DNA from 3 places in the Veillonella sp. 3627 genome. Region 3 is predicted to be linked to each of the others. Evidence: riboswitches for the same ligand, from Rfam matches in the RefSeq annotation. Region 3 holds a riboswitch; each other region holds the start of a gene.
What was found. A riboswitch is a leader RNA that binds a small molecule or an ion and turns the genes downstream of it on or off. The one in region 3 is predicted to bind thiamine pyrophosphate.
Positions count from the first base shown of each region.

Region 1: it holds a riboswitch for thiamine pyrophosphate, as region 3 does, so the genes downstream of both, thiS (sulfur carrier protein ThiS) here and thiC (phosphomethylpyrimidine synthase ThiC) in region 3, are expected to answer to the same signal.
Region 2: it holds a riboswitch for thiamine pyrophosphate, as region 3 does, so the genes downstream of both, thiD (bifunctional hydroxymethylpyrimidine kinase/phosphomethylpyrimidine kinase) here and thiC (phosphomethylpyrimidine synthase ThiC) in region 3, are expected to answer to the same signal.

Region 1 covers NZ_RQVG01000012.1:26,533-34,080, reverse strand. The annotation lists gene EO114_RS06950 (YkvA family protein) at 1-92, shown strand, start outside; gene EO114_RS06945 (thioesterase family protein) at 145-555, shown strand; gene murI (glutamate racemase) at 559-1,377, shown strand; gene EO114_RS06935 (hypothetical protein) at 1,386-1,925, shown strand; gene EO114_RS06930 (coenzyme F420-0:L-glutamate ligase) at 1,936-2,592, shown strand; TPP riboswitch at 2,643-2,742, shown strand; gene thiS (sulfur carrier protein ThiS) at 3,015-3,206, shown strand; gene thiF (sulfur carrier protein ThiS adenylyltransferase ThiF) at 3,207-3,782, shown strand; gene EO114_RS06915 (thiazole synthase) at 3,814-4,584, shown strand; gene thiH (2-iminoacetate synthase ThiH) at 4,601-5,797, shown strand; gene EO114_RS06905 (thiamine phosphate synthase) at 5,784-6,611, shown strand; gene EO114_RS06900 (glycosyltransferase family 2 protein) at 6,788-7,548, shown strand, end outside.
Region 2 covers NZ_RQVG01000001.1:19,587-27,134, forward strand. The annotation lists gene EO114_RS00075 (DNA repair protein RecO) at 1-110, shown strand, start outside; gene cytX (putative hydroxymethylpyrimidine transporter CytX) at 243-1,436, opposite strand; TPP riboswitch at 1,580-1,687, opposite strand; TPP riboswitch at 1,868-1,964, shown strand; gene thiD (bifunctional hydroxymethylpyrimidine kinase/phosphomethylpyrimidine kinase) at 2,031-2,837, shown strand; gene thiE (thiamine phosphate synthase) at 2,932-3,603, shown strand; gene glyQ (glycine--tRNA ligase subunit alpha) at 3,981-4,856, shown strand; gene glyS (glycine--tRNA ligase subunit beta) at 4,858-6,891, shown strand; gene EO114_RS00105 (zinc metalloprotease HtpX) at 6,898-7,548, shown strand, end outside.
Region 3 covers NZ_RQVG01000001.1:147,819-155,366, reverse strand. The annotation lists gene EO114_RS00740 (pyocin knob domain-containing protein) at 1-716, shown strand, start outside; gene EO114_RS00735 (hypothetical protein) at 728-1,126, shown strand; gene EO114_RS07825 (hypothetical protein) at 1,127-1,273, shown strand; gene EO114_RS00730 (hypothetical protein) at 1,369-1,905, shown strand; gene EO114_RS00725 (D-Ala-D-Ala carboxypeptidase family metallohydrolase) at 1,916-2,299, shown strand; gene EO114_RS00720 (hypothetical protein) at 2,309-2,728, shown strand; TPP riboswitch at 3,005-3,113, shown strand; gene thiC (phosphomethylpyrimidine synthase ThiC) at 3,191-4,495, shown strand; gene EO114_RS00710 (hypothetical protein) at 4,672-5,379, shown strand; gene EO114_RS00705 (hypothetical protein) at 5,384-6,076, shown strand; gene EO114_RS00700 (hypothetical protein) at 6,197-6,784, shown strand; gene rpsB (30S ribosomal protein S2) at 6,992-7,548, shown strand, end outside.

The sequences.
Region 1 (7,548 bases), on a different contig from region 3:
TAGCAATTGCTATGAAAGTAGCGAATCGCTATATTAAGGCTTCCCATAAGGAAAAAGCACAAAAATTTGTGCCTATCGGATCAATTGATTAATCAGTAAAGGGGCTCTTTGGAGCCTCTTATTGCATAGGAAAGGTAGTATACGATGATTTCTACATCTTTACGTGTCCGATTTTATGAAACGGATATGATGGAGATTGCCCATCATACGAATCATTTACGGTGGTTTGAAATGGGGAGAATTGAATATTTTCGCCGCTGTGGTATTAGTCTATGGGACATGATGCAAGAGGGCATCGTCTTTCCTATTACAAAAGTGAGCTGTGAGTATAAGGAAGTGGCACGCTTTGATGATGTATTGCGGGTGGAATTAACAGTAGCCTCTTTGTCGCGGGCTCAATGTACTTTCTCATATCGGATTATCCGTGACAGTGATAATGCATTGATCTGTACAGGGGAAACACAAAATGTGTTTACGGCTAAAGAAACAGGTAAAATTATTCGCTTGCCAGATGTATTTTTTAAACCCATGAAAGCCGTAGCAGAGGAGGAGTAGGGAATGACGCCCATACAGAAGGAATTACCTATTGGAGTATTCGACTCTGGAATCGGTGGATTGTCTGTATTATCTGTGCTAGCACAAGAATTTCCGGAAGAAGATTTTATTTATGTTGGAGATAGTGCAAACAATCCAGTAGGCAATAGGCCGATTGAGGAAATTGAAGGCATTGCTACGAAAATTGCAGAGTTTTTAGTGGCCCAACCAGTGAAATTTATAGTGATCGCATGCAATACATTTTCTGTGGTAGCCTTGGACAAACTATCCAAACAATTTGATGTACCTATTGTGGGGATGGCCCAGGGGATTCATGATGCTCTGCGTATCAAAGTCAAACAGAAACGTAAAGGACCTTTAGGCATTATGGCTACCGTCGCGACTATTAATAGTCATAAACATATGGATGCGGTACATAGCTTAAAACCTCATGTGAAAGTGGTAGAACAAGGCTGTAAAGATTTGGCGGCCTGTATTGAAGAAGGTCATTTAGATGATGCAGTTTTACGACATTGTGCAAAAGAATATGTACAGCCTTTGGTAGAGGCAAATGTGGAAGTGGCCATTTTAGGATGTACCCACTATCCTTTAGTAGAACCCATATTGCGTGAGTTGGCTAAAGAACAAATTTGCTTTGTAGACCCTGCGTGGGAAACATCTGATGCTGTAGGAGCTATTTTGTACGGAGAAGATTTGGAGCAGACATCAGGTAGGAAAGGCTCTATACAAGTTTGTGTTACTAGCCATGCGGATCGAGTAACGTCTATCGTACAAGATATTTTCAAGGATACTAGCTTAGAAGCTAAGCTCATTACTCTATAGGAGGAATTATGTATATTTACACATTAATAGATACCCTAGTGTGGATAGCCTGTATCATTGCTATCATTTATATTGCCTACCGCATATTTGCATGGCGCCAAGGCAATGAAGACATTGTAATCTTGGTAAAACGTCGCACTCCATTTGTGGTAGAAGACATTAGTTTTGATCAAGTAGTGTTATCTACGGATATTCCATTTGTGAATAGAGGCAAACAATACGGAACCATCATGGATATGTTCCCTCGTCATTTGTTACCACAAGAACAATTTGACAATGTACGAATTCAATCGTGGTTAACCGACGCAAAAGCAGAACGTCATGATGGCTATTGGGAAGCGTTAGTCTATAAACAACGACAAGGCAGTACTATTCGTTTGCGTCTAGTGATGACGGCTAATAGTGGTAACATTCGTAAAGACTTAGTGGGATTCCCAGACATGCCTATCGATATCTACCATCAAGTGGTAGGTCGCGAGGCGTACCGTATTTCAAAAACTAGAATTACTCTAACTGCAGAAGAGTTAGAAGTAGCAATGCGTAAATAGGAGGTATATCATGGCTGAATTAGAACTTTTACCAATCCCTACGCGTATTTTAACGAACAAAGATGATATCGTTGAGGCTATCGTAGAATTTGCAGGCCCTTATATTGGACCAGAAGATATTGTGTGCGTAGCAGAATCCGTCGTGGCTATCACGCAAGGGGAGTTTACACGACCAGAAGATTTAAAAGTATCTTGGCAAGCTAAATTTTTAAATCGCTTTATTCATCCGGATGGATCTATGGCATCTGTGTATGGTATGCAAGCAGCTATGGATAAAGAAGGGGAATGGAAAATGATGTTTGCCTTCCTCTGTGGAGCCGTAGCTAAAGTGTTTAAAAAATCTGGTGTGTTCTATCAAATGGCACGGACCGCATCCTTAACAGATGATGTGACAGGGACTATGCCTCCGTTTGATAAATGCATTGTATATGGACCAAAACAACCAAATGCAGTAGCCGATGCTATTATGAAAGCCACAGGAGCTTATGGAGCTTGTGTAGCGGACGTGAATGATTTAAAACGAGCTGCTATCTTAGGGCATAGTCGTGGATTGAAACCGCAGCAAATTGCGCAAATTTTAATCGATAATCCATTTGGCAATGATAGCCAAATGACACCTATCGTTGTGATTAAAAATTATGCCTCTGTGTCTGCACGGAGACGATAAAAATTGTTGATACTTAGGCTTGCAAATTGAGTCGTATCAGCGTATACTGAAAGAGAACTTTGGGGAGCCTACTGGCTGAGAGTAAACGAAAGTTTTGACCCATAACCTGATTTGGATAATGCCAACGTAGGATAAGTTTGATTCGTCATACTGAGGACATCCAACAGGATGTCCTTTTTTGTGCTTTTATAGGATGGTATATCGTATATGAGTATACATGGAAGGTGTATCTAAGTGGATGTACAAGGGGAACAGAATAGTGAGACGATAGAGTGCTACAGCATGAAGGGGCATACCACCGCGGGTATGGTTTTTCGTGCTGTTTTTTTATACTAGTATGTGGTGAAGGAGCCATGACGGATAATTGGTATGATACTAGTTTGGAATAGGTATATAGCAAACGCTATAGTTAGGAGGATATGATGAAAGTAAATGGAGCAACCTATCATTATGAGGGGCAAACAGTGCAAGAAGTACTGGCAGCCCTAGCGTTTCGAATGGATCGCATCGTAGTGGAATATAATGGGAAGATTCTTTCTAAAGCAGACTGGGAATCGACTCGTGTCAGCGCTGCAGATACAATGGAAGTAGTAACCTTTGTAGGAGGTGGCTAAATGGTATCTTTACAGGATAAAAAAGTTCTGCTCATCGGCGTGGGCGGTGTTGGATCCCATGTGGCAGTGGCATTGTGCCGTGCTGGAATTGGTCAGTTAGAAATCGTAGACTTCGACGTTGTGGATGAAAGTAACTTAGGCCGTCAATATTATGAGGTGAATGATGTGGGCGTTTTAAAAGTAGAGGCTATGAAAGGCCACCTCAATCGGATGAATCCAAACTGTGAAGTCATCGTCCATAATGAATGCCTCACACCAGAGAGATTATCTGAATTAATCGATGGCTATGACATGGTCGTAGAAGCAGTGGATAAGGCTGTCACAAAAGCATGGATGACAGAAGTGATTCTAACTCATCCTACAGAACCCTTATTAGTTGGCTGTTCCGGTATGGCAGGTTGGGGGGATAGTAATGGTATCCGCCGTGAACGGAGACATCATCGTTGGTATCTATGTGGTGATGGTGTGAGTGATATCGATTCTATCGGAAAAATCACTGCGGCTCGTGTCATGGTGTGCGCCGGACATATGGCAAATGCCGTCATTCAATTATTACACGGAGAAGATATTGATTAAGGAGGAACCTATGACACGTTCAGTAAAAGATATGGAAGCACAAGATACATGGACCTTAGGGGGACATACATTACAGTCTCGATTTATCTTGGGGTCTGGAAAATTTTCTATTGACTTAATCGAGGCTGTCCTAGAAGAAGCGGGCGCAGAAATGATTACCTTAGCCCTACGTCGTGCGGTAGGTGGAGAAGTGGAAAATATCCTAGATGCTATCCCAAAGGATACTATCTTAATCCCTAATACGAGTGGCGCTAGAGATGCTGAAGAAGCGGTGCGTATAGCAAGATTATCCCGAGCTACAGGTTGTGGAGATTTTGTAAAAGTAGAAATTATGAAAGATTCAAAATATTTATTGCCACATAATGGGGAGACCATTAAAGCTACAGAAATATTAGCAAAAGAAGGATTCATCGTTATGCCATACATGTATCCAGACTTAGAAGTGGCTCGTGATTTGGTGAATGCTGGAGCCGCTGCGGTGATGCCGTTAGCGGCGCCAATTGGATCTAATCGTGGATTGCAGACAAAGGAATTTATCAAAATTTTAGTGAATGAAATTGATTTGCCTATCATTGTAGATGCTGGTATTGGTGCTCCATCCCAAGCAGCAGAAGCTATGGAAATGGGCGTAGCTGCGATCATGGCAAATACAGCCGTAGCTTCTGCGGGCCATATTCGAGGTATGGCGAAAGCATTTGGTTTAGCCATCCAAGCAGGACGATTGGCCTATTTGTCAAAATTAGGGCCTACTCTTGAAATCGGTGGTAGCGCTTCATCTCCGTTGACTGGATTTTTGAGATAATAGGAAAGGAATAGCCATGTCTAGTACCACCAGATACCATATAGACGATCCATGTTGGAAGTATCGCTCCCACATGGATCAAATTGAAAGTCCCATTTTAGAAACGGTATTGCGAGAACGTGAGCAATATACGTACGATCAATATACAGCAGATGATGTGCGCCGTGTATTGCAAGAAGATACCATTGATGTAGAAGGACTAAAAATTTTATTATCTCCTGCAGCAGAACCATTTTTGGAAGAACTAGCAGAAAAAGCAAAGGCTGTACGAACGCGATATTTTGGCAATTCTGTATATTTGTTTACACCGTTATATATTTCAAACTATTGCGATAACCTATGCGTGTATTGTGGCTTCAACTGTAAAAATCAGATTCATCGGGCGAAGTTAGATGAAGCAGGTATTGAAGAAGAATTAAAAAATATTGCCAAAACAGGATTACAAGATATTCTAATTTTGACTGGGGAAAGTGAACGCCATAGTCCTATTTCTTACATTGGGCGTGCCTGTGAATTAGCAAAAAAATATTTTAAGGTAGTGGGCGTAGAAATTTATCCTGCCAATGTAGACGATTATGCATACCTACGAGAATGCGGTTGCGATTATGTGACCGTATTCCAAGAAACGTATAATTGGGAAAATTATAAAACATTGCATTTGTTAGGAAATAAAAGCGTATTTCCCTATCGACTTGAAACGCAAGAACGAGCTTTGCGAGGGGGTATGCGGGGAGTAGGTTTAGCAGCCTTATTGGGATTGGATGATTTCCGAAAAGATGCCTTTGCCACTGCTTTGCATGCCCATATGCTACAACGCGCGTATCCTCATGGAGAAATTAGTATTTCCTGTCCACGCCTGCGGCCTATCGTCAATGATGATACCATCAATGCAGGGGACGTAGGAGAAGCTCAATTATTGCAAGTCATCTTGGCATATCGCTTATTCCTACCTTATGCAAATATTACGATTTCCACTAGAGAAACAGCCAGGTTCCGTAACGGGGTCCTACCATTAGCAGCGACGAAATTGTCAGCAGGTGTCAGCACAGGTATAGGCGAGCATTCTTCTGAAGATAATAAAAAAGAAGAAGGGGATGCACAATTTGAAATTGCTGACAGTAGAACCGTAGCAGAAGCCATGGAAGATGTGAAAGCCTTAGGAATGCAAGTGGTGATGAGTGATTATATCGATGTGCTCTATGAAGAAAAATAACCAATCTATAGACACCTTAGTATTGATTACAAATCGCCAGCTACTGAAAGATGACATTAGCTTAGCAACATATGGTGTAGCACTGTCTAGAGGGATAGAAAGACTAGAAAAGTATGGCAAACAATGTATTAATCATACAGAAGAAAGCAGTTTACCGTATAATATACGTAGAGCATATAGATCTACAGTAAAAGCGAATCTTCATAGTACTAAATTGCCTGATGCGAGGGCAGATAGTGCTGAACCAGACAACTGGATGAGAAATCACAGTAGTCTGTACACCCTATGCCGTGACACTGATTTACCCTTTGAAGAGTACATCCAACTCTGTGATACCATCGGGGATACCGTAGTGCACCATGGAAAAGTTATTACGAATCGAGAGCAATTAGCTATCGTTTTGGCAACAGCAAAACGAATCCATCTACCCACTAATCTAATACGCTATTGGCAATCCGAACAAGAAGAACTATGGATTACCTTGCAACAACATTTTCATGACATAACTATGTGGAGTACCGTCCACAACGAAGATGACATCAAGTTGTTAGCATCCCTAGGAATCCCTAATTTGGAGTACGTCTTAATCAGTCCCATCTTTCCCACACCATGCAAAACAGGACACCCTGGCATTGGCGTTAAGAGGGGAAAGGAGCTGTTGAAACAAATTCAGACTCATTACCCACAAGTACAAGGTATTGCTTTGGGAGGTATCCACGAGCACAATTACCAAACGTGTTTGCAACATTCTATTACCGGCGTAGCTATTATGTCTGATTTCATGAAGCGAGTGCATAGCCATATTGACATTTAAGAACGCCATACACTTCGGAGCAAATCTCAGTGGAACGTAAATTTGTGGAGAAGTGCATGGCGTTCACCCTTTACGCTCTAGGCACGAAAGCGGGGAAAGAACGCCATATACAGCGGAGTTTGCAAAACAAGTCTCAATCCTGTAAAATAGATAGGTAAAGATCATAAGGAGGAGCTATGTTACTGTCAATTGTTGTTCCCGTATTTAATGAGGAAGATAATATTCAAAAATTTTATACTACAGTCAAAGATGTATTGCAAACACTTGACTATGACCATGAAATTATTTTCGTCGATGATGGGTCCAGTGATGATAGTGCAGGCATGCTACGATATATTGGTAATCAAGATCCAAAAGTAAAAGTGCTGTTATTGGCAAGAAATTTCGGTCATCAATTAGCCTTGACCTGTGGATTAGATTACGCTCAAGGTGATGCGGTAATCACCATGGATGGAGATATGCAACATCCACCAGAGTTGATTCCAGAACTAGTCAAACATTGGGAAGCAGGTGCAGATGTAGTACGTACCATTCGTGATTCCACAGAAGATGCTAGTTGGGCAAAAGCTTTTACATCGAAATACTATTACAAAGTGCTTAATAAATTAGCCAATGTTCCTATCGTGGAAGGTGGTTCCGATTTCCGGTTGATGAATCGAAAATCCTTAGAAACATTGAAAAACTTCCGTGAACATGGTAGATTTTTGCGGGGCATTGTAGGCGACTTGGGATTCGTACAACATGAATTTCACTTCGTAGCACCCCCACGCTTTGCAGGGACTTCTAAATTTAGTGTAAAAAAAATGATGCGCTTTGCTTTAGACGGCATTACAGCATTTTCTAGAGTACCTTTGCGTTTAGCCTTATATATCGGCTTGCTATGCGGACTATTAAGCCTGATTATGATCGGACACATATTGTTTGTTCACTTCTTCTC
Region 2 (7,548 bases), 130 kb from region 3:
GTCTTACTGCGAATCAATGGGATCAATTAGAAATTCTATTGCGAAAACTTTTGACATATCAACTAGGATATACATTGCATAGCATTGAGTTTTTAGAGACGATGATATAATTAATATATTAAAATGAAAACAGGAGCTACCTTTCATAGAAGGAATGCTCCTGTTTTGATTTGTGAAGTTATTGTAAAGTGTATAATGAAATAATGAGTGCTTATATACGCACTAAATAGTATAGTAAGCGGTTATATTTCTTTTTTCTTTTTAGAAATTAGGCTAATGATATAGGCCGTTGCAATGGTTGCTAATGCTGTTCCTACGATAGTAGATAGGCTAGCCCCTAAGAATGGGTTGCTGTCAAGGAATTGATGGTACATATAAGTACCAGATGCCCAACAAATGATATACAAGCTAGGTCCATGGTCAAGGTGTGGACAATGACGTAATAAGAAATAGTGAGTTAATAAAATAGCAATCATTGGGGCAAATACGGATCCAATCATATATAAGAAAGGAATGATATTATCCATTGGATAGATGGATGCACCGATGGTGCCGATGACGGTAACGATAATACCGATGGTACGACCAGAATATTTAGTCTGCAAGCTTTCAGAGGAAATACCAGCAGATAAGGCATCCATAAAAGTAGTTGTGACAGTAGAGAATACGATGATAATTAACCCACCAAATCCTAAGCCAGCATGAAGTAGAACCTTTGCAATGTTGCTTTCATTTGTATAGAGGGCCGCAGCGAGGCCTAATACATACATGACAGAACTAGTTACGCCGTATACGATGGCACTAGATGCAGTACCTGCCACAGGGTTCTTGGATAATCGAGTATAATCACTAATCAATGGTAGCCAAGACAATGGCATAGCAATGGATAATTCCAAAGCCGCTGTGAAAGTCATTTCATCAGTGATGATTCCTTGGCTATGAATGGAACTTTCTTGTAACAAGCTAATTAACAAATAGATGCAGAGGATACCTAAGCCGTAGCCCATGATGCTGTTGATATACCCCATGTTACGGATACCAATGAAGAGCCATACAATGATGAGGGCCCCGATAATGAAAGTCCACGCAGTGAATGGTAGATTCCATAACTCTACGGCACCAAGAGCACCGTCATAAATCATAATACCGGTCCAACCAATCAGTTGTAGAACGTTTAAAATAGAAAATAATTTCATGCCCCCATTGCCAAAGACAGTGGATACAGTTTGCATAGAACTCATGTGTTCACGAGCGCCGATGAGTCCTGCACCAAATAATAACAAGCAGCCGATGACGTGACCGATGATGATGGCCAATAGGCCGTCAGAAAATCCTAGGGGCGCAAAATAGGTGCCCGTCATAATTTCCGCAATGGAAAGAGCGGCGCCGAACCAAATGAGGGACAACCGTGATGATGAAAGTTTTGAATCACTCATGAATACTCCTAACTATGCCAGTGGGAACAAAAAAGACTAATCTGAAACGATTAGCCTGTAGATGATAGATATTCTTAAGAGACCAAGTATTGCAAACAGGAACCATATGGTAATGTGTCCTTATGTGTTTGTATAGGTACTACAAAAATATGCTAATATATCCCTACGTTGGCATTATCCAAATCAGGTTATGGGTTAGTAGCACGTAGCTACTTCTCAGCCCACTTCAGTGAGCACCCCTTATAGATGTATTATACGAATTGAATGATACTACGTCAATAGGAATGTATAGGTGAATGTAATGTATTATATGAAATACATAGGATATATGAATATCTATATTGAGAGGGAATATCTTCTAGTGAAAGTAGCTTAGCTGTAATTTATTGTATTGCATTGGAGCATATTTCATGTTATAACTAAATTAATATAAGAACCACTAGGGGTGCTTATGCTGAGATTGATGAGTGTCAAAACCCTAGACCTGAACCAGATAATGCTGGCGGAGGAAAGTGGATGGCATCAAATACTAGATATTGTATAAGAACCGTCCCTAGGATTGGTTCTTTTTTGTTACTAGTAAAGGAGACTCCTATGAAATTACATAGAGCATTAACGATTGCAGGAACAGATCCAACAGGTGGTGCAGGGGTGATGGCGGACTTAAAAAGCTTTCAAAGTCGTCATGTCTATGGGATGGCTGTTATTACATCCGTGGTGGCACAAAACACAAGAGGTGTGACGCAAATTGCACACATGGACCTTTCTATGATTGCAGCACAATTGCAAGCCGTATTTACAGATATTGTTCCAGAAGCAGTGAAAACGGGTATGTTAGCCACAGCAGAGATGATGGAACTAATCGGAACCTACATAGATCCAAAAGTACCGTATGTGTTAGACCCTGTGATGATTGCCACCAGTGGGGATCGATTGATTTCCGATGAGGCGGTGAAAGCCTTACAAAGCAAATTGATTCCGAAAGCGACTTTGATTACACCGAACCGCAGTGAAGCCGAAGTACTGGCAGATATGAAAATTGATACGGTAGAAGCTTTGCATACAGCAGGGATTCGCATTTTACAAGAATTAGGCCCTCAAGCGGTGATCATCAAAGGTGGTCACATCGGAGATGAGGCCACAGATTACTTGTTTACAAAAGATACCATGTCCATGCGACGCTCTTGGACAAGTCCTAAATATGACACAGTACACACCCATGGCACAGGTTGTACATTCTCTGCTGTTATAACAGCAGAACTTGCCAAAGGGAAATCCTTGGAAGATGCTATTACGATTGGTAAAGAATATATCCGATTAGCTATTTTGCATAATCCGGGACTGGGCACAGGCAATGGGCCAGTGAATCATATGGCCTATGGGGATGAATATTCTGAGTAATATAGGTATGATCCATATCATATCAACCATACTTAGTGTCGTGGTATACTATAAGTAATCTGTTTTGGTTGTTAGATAAGAAACGAGGATTATTTTGAAACATCATGATATAGATACAGTGCGCTCCATGATGGGGTTGTACTTCATTTGTGGAACACCGAATACGAAGGATATTCACAAGACCCTTACAGAAGCTTGTAAAGGCGGTATTACTTGCTTTCAACTTCGTGAAAAAGGAGAAGGAGCTCTTGTAGGGGAGGAAAAAGAACAGTTGGCACGAGAGTTGCAACACATTTGTAAGGAATATGGAGTTCCTTTCATCATTAATGATGATGTAGAATTAGCTGAAAAGATAGGCGCTGATGGCGTCCATGTGGGACAAGACGATATGGACCTTGACGAAGTACGCAAACGATTGCCTCACGCCCTTGTGGGGACGTCTATTAACTCTGTAGAAGAGTTAGAGAACACAAAGTTGGACTATGTGGATTATATCGGCGTAGGTCCTATGTATGCGACAAGTACAAAGAAAGATGCCAAAACTGTGCGAGGGCCCGAATTAATTTTAGCTTTACGTGCTCATAATCCAACTATTCCTATGGTGGCTATTGGTGGCATTAATCGAGATAACTTTGATGATGTCTTAGCGGAACCAGTGGACGGTATTGCGGTGATCTCAGCCATCACAGAAATGGAAGACATTGAATATGAAACTGCTATGTGGATAGAGAACATGGAATGGTGTAAAATGTTCTTGGAAAAATAATATACAGAACATATTCCTAGACTATTGTGGAATAGGGGGATAGTAAAAGTAATTAAGAACTTACATCGCTGATTAAGAGGATACACCTTGACACTAATCCCTTTTATCCATACAATAGTATATATACATAAGTGATGAAGCAGAGGAGTATACTCCCGTTAGCGAGTGAGGACGGTGAAAGCTCACAAATGAGTAGAAGGCGCTGTGGAGCATGGGCAGGAACGTTGTACCATACTAGGTATGGACAATTAGTAAAGGCTATTTTTTAAAAGAGGGCATTAGCCAATTAGGGTGGAACCGCGGGTATATCTCGTCCCTGTAGCGATTTTCGTTGCAGGGACTTTTTTATTCCCTGTAAAACATAAGGAGGAATGGAAATGACATTTCAAGAGATGATTTTTACACTCCAAAACTTCTGGGGTGAACAAGGTTGTATTTTACAACAACCATATGACATTGAAAAAGGGGCGGGTACGATGAACCCTGCCACATTTTTACATGCTTTAGGGCCTGAACCTTGGTCTGTATGTTATGTAGAACCATCCCGCCGTCCAGCAGACGGACGTTATGGTGACAATCCAAACCGTTTATTCCAACATCATCAATTCCAAGTTATCATCAAACCTTCTCCAGACAATATTCAAGAATTATACTTGCAAAGTTTGGCTGCTCTTGGCATTCATGCAGAAGATCATGATATCCGTTTCGTAGAAGATAACTGGGAATCTCCAACATTAGGCGCTTGGGGTCTTGGTTGGGAAGTATGGTTAGACGGTATGGAAGTAACGCAGTTTACCTATTTCCAACAAGTAGGATCTATCGACGTGAAACCTGTATCCGTTGAAATTACATATGGCTTAGAACGTTTGGCTATGTACATTCAAGGCGTAGAAAATGTGTATGACTTACAATGGAACGAACAATATACATATGGTGATGTATGGCATGCTAACGAAGTAGAGCAATCTACGTACAGCTTTGAATTAGCAGATACAGATATGTTGTTCAAATTGTTCGACATGTACGAAGCAGAGGCTACACGTGTATGTCAATTAGGTTTTGTATTGCCGGCTTACGATTATGTGTTGAAATGTTCCCATACATTCAACTTGCTAGATGCACGTGGTGCTATTTCTATTTCTGAAAGAACAGCTTTCATCGGTCGTGTTCGTAACATGGCTCGTATTTGTGCACAAAATTATTTGGCGAAACGAGAAGAACTTGGTTTCCCATTGTTGAAAGGAGATAAATAAGATGGCTAAGGATTTACTCTTTGAAATTGGGGCAGAAGAAATTCCTGCAGGATTTTTGCCAAATATTATTAAACAATTAGGTGAATTAGCAATAGCTGCATTGGCAGAGCGTCACATTCCACATGGGGCTGTGAAAGTGTATGCCACACCTCGCCGTGTTGCATTACTCATCAATGACGTAGCAGAACGTGGTGAAGATGTTCACGAAACTCATAAAGGTCCATCTGTATCCATTGCCTATGATGCTGATGGAAATGCTACAAAAGCAGCTATCGGTTTTGCTCGTGGTAAAGGATTAGATGTATCTGAATTGAAAGTAGTAGATGGATATATCTTTGCTGATACAACGACAGCTGGTTTAGATACAAAAGAAGTTTTATCTGACGTATTACCATCCTTGATTACAGGTTTAAGTTTCCCTAAATCCATGCATTGGGGCGATTTAGAAGAACGTTTCGTTCGTCCAGTACGTTGGTTGGTGGCATTATTTGGTCAAGACGTAGTACCAGTGACATTTGCTAATGTAACAAGTACAAATGTAAGCCGTGGACATCGTTTCTTAGGTGAATCTGAATTGACCATAACAGAACCAAAAGATTACTTAGATACACTAACTAAAAACTTCATTATGATCGACCAAGACGTACGCCGTGAAACAATCCGTAAACAATTAACAGAACTAGCAGCCACTAAAGGGGCTACTGTGGTGTGGGATGAGGATTTATTAGATGAAGTTACTTTCCTAGTAGAATATCCAACAGCACTTTGTGGTACTTTTGATGAAAGCTACTTAACTTTGCCATCAGATTGCATCATTACACCAATGAAAGACCATCAACGCTATTTTCCAATGGTGGATGGCAAAGGAACATTACTTCCTATGTTTTTAACTGTTCGCAACGGCGATAGCAAATCTTTGGATGTGGTAGCAGCCGGTAATGAACGTGTACTTCGTGCTCGTTTAGACGATGCGAAGTTCTTCTTTAACGAAGACCGTAAAACGCCATTAGCAGGTCGTTATGAAGCATTGACAAAAATTGTCTTCCAAGAAGGTTTGGGCAATTTGAAAGATAAAACAGAACGTCTACTTACATTAGGTGCTGCGTTAGCGAAGGAAGTAGGATTTGCAGATACAGCTACCTTAGAACGAGCTACTCATCTTGCTAAAACTGACTTAACGACAGGTATGGTGAGTGAATTTACTGAATTACAGGGCATTATGGGTAAAGAATATGCTTTACTAGATGGCGAAACACCAGCTGTAGGGGAAGCAATTTTTGAACAATATTTGCCTCGTTTTGCAGGGGATATCTTACCAACTACCGATGCAGGACGTATTTTGAGTATCGTAGATAAAGTAGATACCATTGTAGCTACGTTCAGCCGTGGTTTAATCCCTACAGGTTCCCAAGATCCATATGCATTGCGCCGCCAAACAATCGGTATCATCAACATCTTGATGGATAGCAAATGGTCTTTATCCATGCGTCCAATCTGGGTAAAAGCAATGGAATTATTAGGCGTGGCTAGTGAAAAACAAGAAGAATTACTAGGTCAATTAGAAAACTTCTTCATCCTTCGCTTGAAAAATATCTTGTTAGAACAAGGCATGCCATATCAAGTGGTAGATATCGTATTGAGCCAAGAGACTGTCACAGTTGCTCTAGCAGAAGGTTTAGGACAAGCCTTAACAGCAAACCGTATTGATGAAAACGAACCATTAATGCAGGCTTACACACGTATTTTTAATATGGTAAAAGATGTGACTTTCACAGGCGTTGACGAATCCTTGTTAAAAGAAGATTCTGAACAAGCCTTGTACAAAGCGGCATTGCCGGTATATACAACAAATCGTAATGCCTTAGAGGCAGGTGACTATGTGAAAGCTGTAAGTTTGGCAGAATCCTTGGTGCCATATATTGAAACATTCTTTGAACATGTTATGGTTATGGATAAAGACGAAGCAGTGAAGCAAAATCGTCTTCAATTATTACGTATGACTTACGAAGTAAGTAACTTAGGTAAATTGAAATAAAATCTTATGATTATTACAGTACTCACATTTTTTGCGAATGTATTTATCATTGGCAGTATTCTGTACATGTACCAAGTTATCTTTGGTCCTATTGATCATCCTTTTCTGATGAAAGCGATGGACCTCTTTCATGTGCGTATTAACCTGGAAAATATTAGCTATGCCGTAGCAGGTACATCTGTGTTACTTGTGGCGGCACTAGCGCAAATTCCTTGGTTTCATCGCATTACGATGTGGCTCTATGGGGGACGTCGTCCTCTAGGGCAAGAGATAGAGATTCTGCAGATGATTCAGAAGGATATACAAAACCATACGGGCATCGATATGTCGCAATTCGACTGGTTTATCAAAAATGATGATTCTATCAATGCTTTTGCAATGGGGCATAATCGAATTTGTATTAATACGGGGGCTATCATACAGTTGCCATATGATGAATTATTGGGCATAGTGGCTCACGAAATGGGACATATTCATCATAAAGATGGGGCCTACGGATTTTCTTGTTTCTATATGAACTATTTGGGACAAATGTGCATTCGTGTGTACGAACTATTTGCGCGTGTCATATTATGGATTCAATATTTGCGACTACCGATAATTACATTCATTGTGCAGATTTTTTATCTTCTCGTAGTTTTACAAATTCTATTTATG
Region 3 (7,548 bases):
ATACTGGTATGTATGAAGCAACCGCAAGCATGTGGGGGTGGAGAAATGCACCTAATGCTACACGGGTTTACTATTACGGTGTAGTACAGGTTATTAAAAGTGATACTAATAAGATTACGCAATTATTCTACTCCTATGGTGCGAATAACAAACCTTGTAATATCTGCTATCGAACGTTCTATAACGCATGGGGTGCATGGCATTATCATGGCGATTATGATGCAACCGTTACCGATATAACAAGACATAATGAAGGCTTAAATATTACAAAAGGCGATGTGACAACAGTTTTAAAGCTTTTAACAACAAATAAGGCAGATACAAATACAAGCCTTGCTCCTACACTAGCAGTGGTAAAAGAATTATTAAGTGATGTAGGTGGAAGCACAGGGCAAACGTTAAATGTACAAGTAAAATATACCGGAGATGATGAAGGATATATCTTAATTGGTCAAGGGGAAAATACAGTAATCATACAATTTGGATATATACGCATAACACATTCAACGGGAGAAGCACAATATACAGCAACCTTCCCAATTGCATTTAGAAAAAAATGTTTTGGAATATTTTACAGCCACATTAATCCACGTTCCGATAAGTGGCTAGCAAGTGTTCAAACAAAAAAGCTAGATATAACATCAGTCACAATTTCTGAAGTCATTGGAACACAAAATTCACGGCGTACTGTTATATATATGGCGATAGGTGTTTAAAGGAGGTTTATATGGAGAATAAATATATTTTTGTCTTAGATGAAAAAGGTCTCCGAGTAACTACCTACTTAGTAGGATTACATGGAGACACAGAAGAATCAGTATTAAATTTTGCTAAAATGCAATATCCGAACCATACATATCTAGTAGGTAATCAAGATATACAAAATGAATTTTATAACAATAAATGCTACATCAACAGTAACTTTATTGACTATGTACCCGAACCCGTAGTACCTACTAAAGCAGAACATATTGCAGAAATTAAAGCCTACTATGACAAACGTTTTGAAACATTAGAACAAACGCTAGCAAGACGTACATTAAGTGGTGCTAGTGTAGCTGATTTACAAGAGCAGTATAAAAAACTTACACAAGAAATGATTGCAAAGATTAAGGAGGTAAAGTAAATGGATAATTACGAAGTACACTCAGATATTCCCGTAATGCATTTTTGTGAATGGTGTTATGCTACACTCAATCAAGACGGTACTTGCCCTACTGAGGGATGCATTCACAACGATTTAATGAATATGGAAGACAAAAAAGAGGAATAATATTGTTCAAGAGAGATGGTAGGAGTGATTATGAACAGAGCTAGAGATAAACCAGATCTGATAAGTTTTATTGTTTAGGTGTATTAAAAGGTAAAATGGTATTCGATATGGGATTTTTAGAATCTCTACGAGATATTCTAGTAGAGTCGTGGATTATAAAGGTGGGACTATCCCTTATAGGTAGTGCCGCTATATGGCTAATGAATTTAAAGCACGTTCAAGTACTGGGCGTGTTTATTTTATTAGTTTTATTTGATTTGCTGACTAGATGGGGAGCGATTGCCTATCAGATGTTAGTAGAAGCGGGAGCAGACAAAGAAAGTATATCTGCTTGGGATAAGTATATAGCAATCATTCCTGCGTTTGAAAAGGGATTAATTTCATCTAAACATATGAGAAAACCCTTTGTGACAAAGGTAATGACATATGTATTTGCTACAGCCATAGGTTGGTGCTTTGATTTTATGGCAGGGAAAGAAGCCTTTGTAGTTAATTTAGTTTGGTTATATTTAGCCTCAGCAGAATTTTTGAGTGTACTAGAAAATATGCGTGATGGTGGAAATGTAATGATGGGAAAGTTTTTAGATACCATCAGAGACATGATTGAAAGTAAGTTCAAATTTAAGTTATAAGGAGACATATATGAAAATTGGAAATTATTTTGAGGATTATGAGTTTGCCTGCAAATGTCATCGACATAATGTAGTAGATGGGAAAAATGTGTTGGATCATATTATTGACAAACGTTTAGTAGATGTATTGGATAAAATCCGAGAACGTGTAGGACGACCAGTATATATCGAAAGTGGATACCGTTGTGAAGACCACAATCGTGAGGTAGGTGGAGTGCCTAACTCTCAACATGTATTAGGAACAGCTGCTGACATTACAGTGGACGATATTAGTGTTGATGAATTAGCAGATATTGCAAAAGAGTGTGGTGCAGATGGTGTTGGCAGATATTATGGACTACAATTTGTACACATTGATGTCCGAGGTTATGATGCGGAATGGGAGCAATATTAGGAGGTTGAAATGTATGGAACTATTCTTTCATGGATTAAGAAACACACGATTATGCTTGCTAGTGGCTTTGGTACTATTATCTGTGCCCTGCTATACATTTGCGGAACAGGGAGTGACATTAACACAAAGCGAATACAAGATGCTCAGCAAGAACTTAGACGAGCTCAATACAATCAACAAGAAGCAAGCAAACTCAATCGAGAGGTTAGAGATGCAGTTGAACGTAGCGAAGTTATCAACGAACGAATCGAAAGTAGCATTACTAGAAGCGAAGCAGCTACTAGAAGAACAGAGGGAGCAGTTGAGAGCATCCAAGGAGAAATTAAATCTACAAGAGCAGAAATTGACAGAGCAGCAAATCTCATTGGAGAAAGCCAATCTATACTTAGAAGAGCAGAAGGAAGAAATAAAGAAGTACAAGAAAAATAGTCAAAAGCACCGATTTATTGAGGTGCTTTTATTAGGTGGACTAGCCTATAAAATGTTTCGGTAACGTATAAAAAACAATTTATAACGTTATCAATAAAAACTGTTTTTGGGAACGGTTGCACAACCGTTGCACAACCTTTTTTACAAGAATGGCTTAATACCAAAGGTTTATAGCAATATATGCGTTATGTGTATCATAATGCCATCATGGATGAGGAAGAATAATTTTCTATAAAAATCCACCATTTCATGATATACTATAAGCAAGTAAATATTTTAGATTTGCAAGGGAGCCTATGTAATAGGCTGAGAAAGGACTATGAAGTACCTGACCTTTTGACCTGATCGGGATCATGCCCGCGTAGGAAGCACGCTGACATATGTGGGTATCGATGTAATGTCGATACCTTTTTGTGTATAGAGCACCCAAAATAGGCTCCTTTGTAATGAAAGGAGCTTTTTATGTTTTACACACAAATGCAAGCAGCCCAAAAAGGCATTGTTACCGACGCGATTAAAGTGGTAGCAGAAAAAGAAAACATGGATGTTGAAGTATTACGAGACTTAGTGGCAAAAGGACATGTAACAATTCCGTGCAACAAGCATCATACATCTTTACAACCAGAAGGAATCGGTCAGAAGTTACGCACAAAAATTAATGTAAACTTAGGCACATCCAAGGATTGTACAGACTACGAAGAAGAGATGAAAAAAGTCCATCATGCAGTGGCATTAGGGGCTGAATCGATTATGGACTTGTCTACACATGGTGATACAAAAGTATTCCGCCGTCTACTCACAAAAGAATGTCCCGTTATGATTGGTACCGTGCCTATCTATGATAGCGTTATCCATCACCAAAAAGATTTAGGCGAATTGACAGCTGAAGACTTTATTTCTACGATCCGTCTCCATGCAGAAGATGGGGTAGATTTTGTTACCTTACATTGTGGAATTACGCAACATACAGTGGAGCAAATTAAACGTCACAACCGAAAATTAAACATTGTGAGCCGTGGCGGTAGTTTAGTCTTTGCCTGGATGTCCATGACTGGTCAAGAGAATCCGTTCTATGAATACTATGATGAAATCTTGGATATTTGTGCAGAATATGACATGACAATTTCCCTTGGCGACGCCTGCCGTCCTGGTTGCTTGGCAGATGCTACAGATATCTGTCAAATCGAAGAACTTGTTCGACTTGGGGAGTTAACAAAACGAGCTCGCGAACGTGGTGTACAAGTGTTAGTGGAAGGTCCTGGTCATGTACCATTGAATCAAGTGCAAGCTAACATGGAAGTACAACAAACAATCTGCGATGGGGCGCCGTTCTATGTATTAGGACCATTAGTAACAGACATTGCACCAGGCTATGACCATATTACAGCTGCCATCGGTGGTGCAGTGGCAGCCATGCATGGGGCAGCCTTCCTTTGCTATGTAACACCAGCGGAACACTTAGCCTTACCTGACGAAAATGATGTGAAAGAAGGCATTATGGCTTTCAAAATCGCAGCTCATGCCGCAGACATTGCAAAAGGTATTCCGAATGCACGAGATCGCGATGACCGGATGGCAGAGGCACGCCAAAAACTCGATTGGGAAGCACAATATGCAGTAGCACTAGATCCTGAAAAAGCACGTCGCATCCGTGAAAGTCGTGCCCCAGAAGAAGGACATAAAGAAGCTTGCAGTATGTGCGGAAAATTCTGCGCCGTACGGAGCATCAATAAAGCCTTAGAGGGAGAGAAAATAGATATATTATAAATGAGAAACGAAACAGCCAACTCTTGGATAGGAGTTGGTTGTTTTGTTGTATAGATAAATTGATTATAGCAATACGATTGATGTATTATATAGATAGTAAATATGTTTTTGTGTAATGCAACTAGTGAATTTACATGAGAGTAACATTTGAGAAAATTGTTTTTTTGAGGTGCATGATGAAACAATGGAAACTATTGGCACTGGGATGCGCACTATTAGCGCTAACTGGTTGTGCAAGTATGGACTCTACTATACAAGTAGATAGTGACTTTAGCGGGAAATGGGAAGCGCAATTGCATACTCCTGAACCTTTAAGTAAAACGGATTTAGAAGCTGGGTTTGACGACAGTGTAAATAAAATTATTTATGACCGTAAGCATATAGGTGATGAAACATTTGAGGAAAAACAAAATAAGGAGAAAGAGACTTTAAAACAGTTTAGTGCAAAACATATTAATGTAGAGGCTGTTGATGAAGCTGGTAAGGCTTTGAATAATCAAACAGATGCTAAATCTGAATATTGGAAAATTACAGCTTCTTTTTCAGATGAAAGTGAATTAACTAACAGTTACAGAATTATTTATGGTGCCATAGATAAACCTGAAGCGCTACATGTTATCTATCCTTATGGTGAAGAAAATAATGCATATATGTTTTTTATGGGAAAATCCTATGGAACAACAACTATCACAGTAGATGGGGATATTAAAACTGATTTCAAAACAGATGGTGTAGTGAATGGTAACACAATAACTTTTGAAAAAGATCAAAATATCCGATTTGTGTTTCTAAAAGCATCTCATACTGTTAGAAATGTAATGATTGGTGTAGTAGTATTTGGTGTGGTAGTAGGCGCCTATATTCTGTGGCGAAAACGAGGTTAGTAGTATGAACATGAAGAAATATATGCTAATTATATTAGGTATAATCATGATGGGGCTGGATTTCACAGGATGCACATCTGATACATCAGTCGGTGATAATCCCGATTTGTCGGGTACATGGTATCATTACAACCCTCCTTATGAAGACAACGGCTATAATGGTGGGATTGTTTATAAAATAACATTTGAAAAGGTAAGTGACCATGTATATAAAATGACTGAATCTAAGTTTTATATGCGTAATGTATATGCGAAACATCAGTTGGTAAACGAAAAAGAATATGGTACTGATCATGCAAGAATTACGAAATTAGATATTGCGAAGGGACCAAATAAAAATGGAGTGGTACCTATCTATGACGACGCTTATGAATGGGTGCCTTATTATGATGAAATAAAAGAAGATACATTAATGACAGTCAGAGATGGTAAGGCTTATGATGCGGCGTTTGGTGCTACCCACACAATTAAGAAAGAAAATGGTAAGTTAATACTTGTCAGCGGTAAAGATGATAACTCTATTATGTATAAAACTGATGACTCTTTCTTTACATTTGCTAACGAACAAGAGGCAGCTAACATCAAAAAGAAAGTAGACATCGATAATGCTAATAGTCCCAATGAAGCATATCAAATACGCAATATCACTTTCACTGTGAAAGAAAGTGATAAAAAGGTCTATGCTCATTCTAATTAGAAGTACAATAAGTATGATATATCTATATGTTTAAATGTCTACAATGCTTGATATTGCATATATTTATGGAGTATGATAGTGGTGTCATTATAGTTATTTTTTATAAGTGTGAGGTGTGCTATGAGAAAAAGAACAGCAATCGCTCTTATCTTGGCCAGTGTATTTGCAGTTAATGCAGGGACTGCTACAGTAGAAGCTAGTTGGTTAAGTAAAACATTAAAGAAATTAGATAATGCTTTGGGGGTTCCTGATGGTGATACGCAGGTGACAAAACAGAGTGATGGATATTTACATTTACCACAAGTCGGGGAACGCTGGATTCCAGTAGCTGAAAATCAGTATTACAAAACATATTTAGACCGTAGAACGGCTATAGCAGGTGGTGAAGCACAAAATAGGTTTGTAGCAGGTAACTTTAAAAGAGAATTCACGCCTATAGGCTCGCATTGGCTTGGAGAGGTAAACAATGACATTAAGCCTGATGTTATTACGGTAGGATATAGCTACATGATATATAGTGTAGATGAGTATTCGGTTCGAAATGATCCTACTCCAGCGTATTATGATATACATGGGAACTTAATTTATAAAAGTAGAGCTATAAGGATGTTAGAATTAGATAGAACTTTTAGCGTTACTTATACACCTGAATCAGAACAAGAGCGTATTAAAGATAGAGTGTTCCACCTATTCGGCTGGGATTACTAATCGTATGTTATCGCAGTATTTTTGTATATAATCAACTAATATACGAACATATTGATATAAAGCAAGGTACCCCTTGCTTTCACCCAACAGTTTGTGCTATACTAACCAAGTATGAATACACACGCAACTAGACTATCAGTTCTGTGCGCAATTTCGCGTTTGCTGAGGGATGAGGGTTGCGGAGGTTTTTTAACAGGAGGTGCCAACATGGCAGTAGTATCACTTAAACAATTATTAGAAGCTGGTGTTCACTTTGGACATCAAACAAGAAGATGGAATCCTAAAATGGCTAAATTCATCTTCACTGAACGTAATGGTATTTATATCATTGACCTTCAAAAAACTGTAAAAAAAGTAGAAGAAGCGTATGATTTCTTACGTGAAGTAGCTCAAGAAGGCAAAACAATCCTTTTCGTAGGTACTAAAAAACAAGCTCAAGAAGCTGTAAAAGAAGAAGCTCTTCGTGCTAATATGTACTTCGTTAACGAACGTTGGTTAGGCGGTATGTTGACTAACTTCAAAACTATCGAAGCTCGTATTAAACGCTTAAAACAATTAGAAAAAATGGCTGAAGATGGAACATTCGAAGTTCTTCCAAAAAAAGAAGTAATTCGTCTTCGTCATGAATGGGAAAAATTGGAAAAATATCTTGGCGGCATCAAAGATATGCCAGAAATGCCAGGCGCACTTTTCGTAATTGACCCTAAAAAAGAAAAAATCGCTATCGCAGAAGCTAAAAAATTAGGTATTCCTGTAGTAGCTAC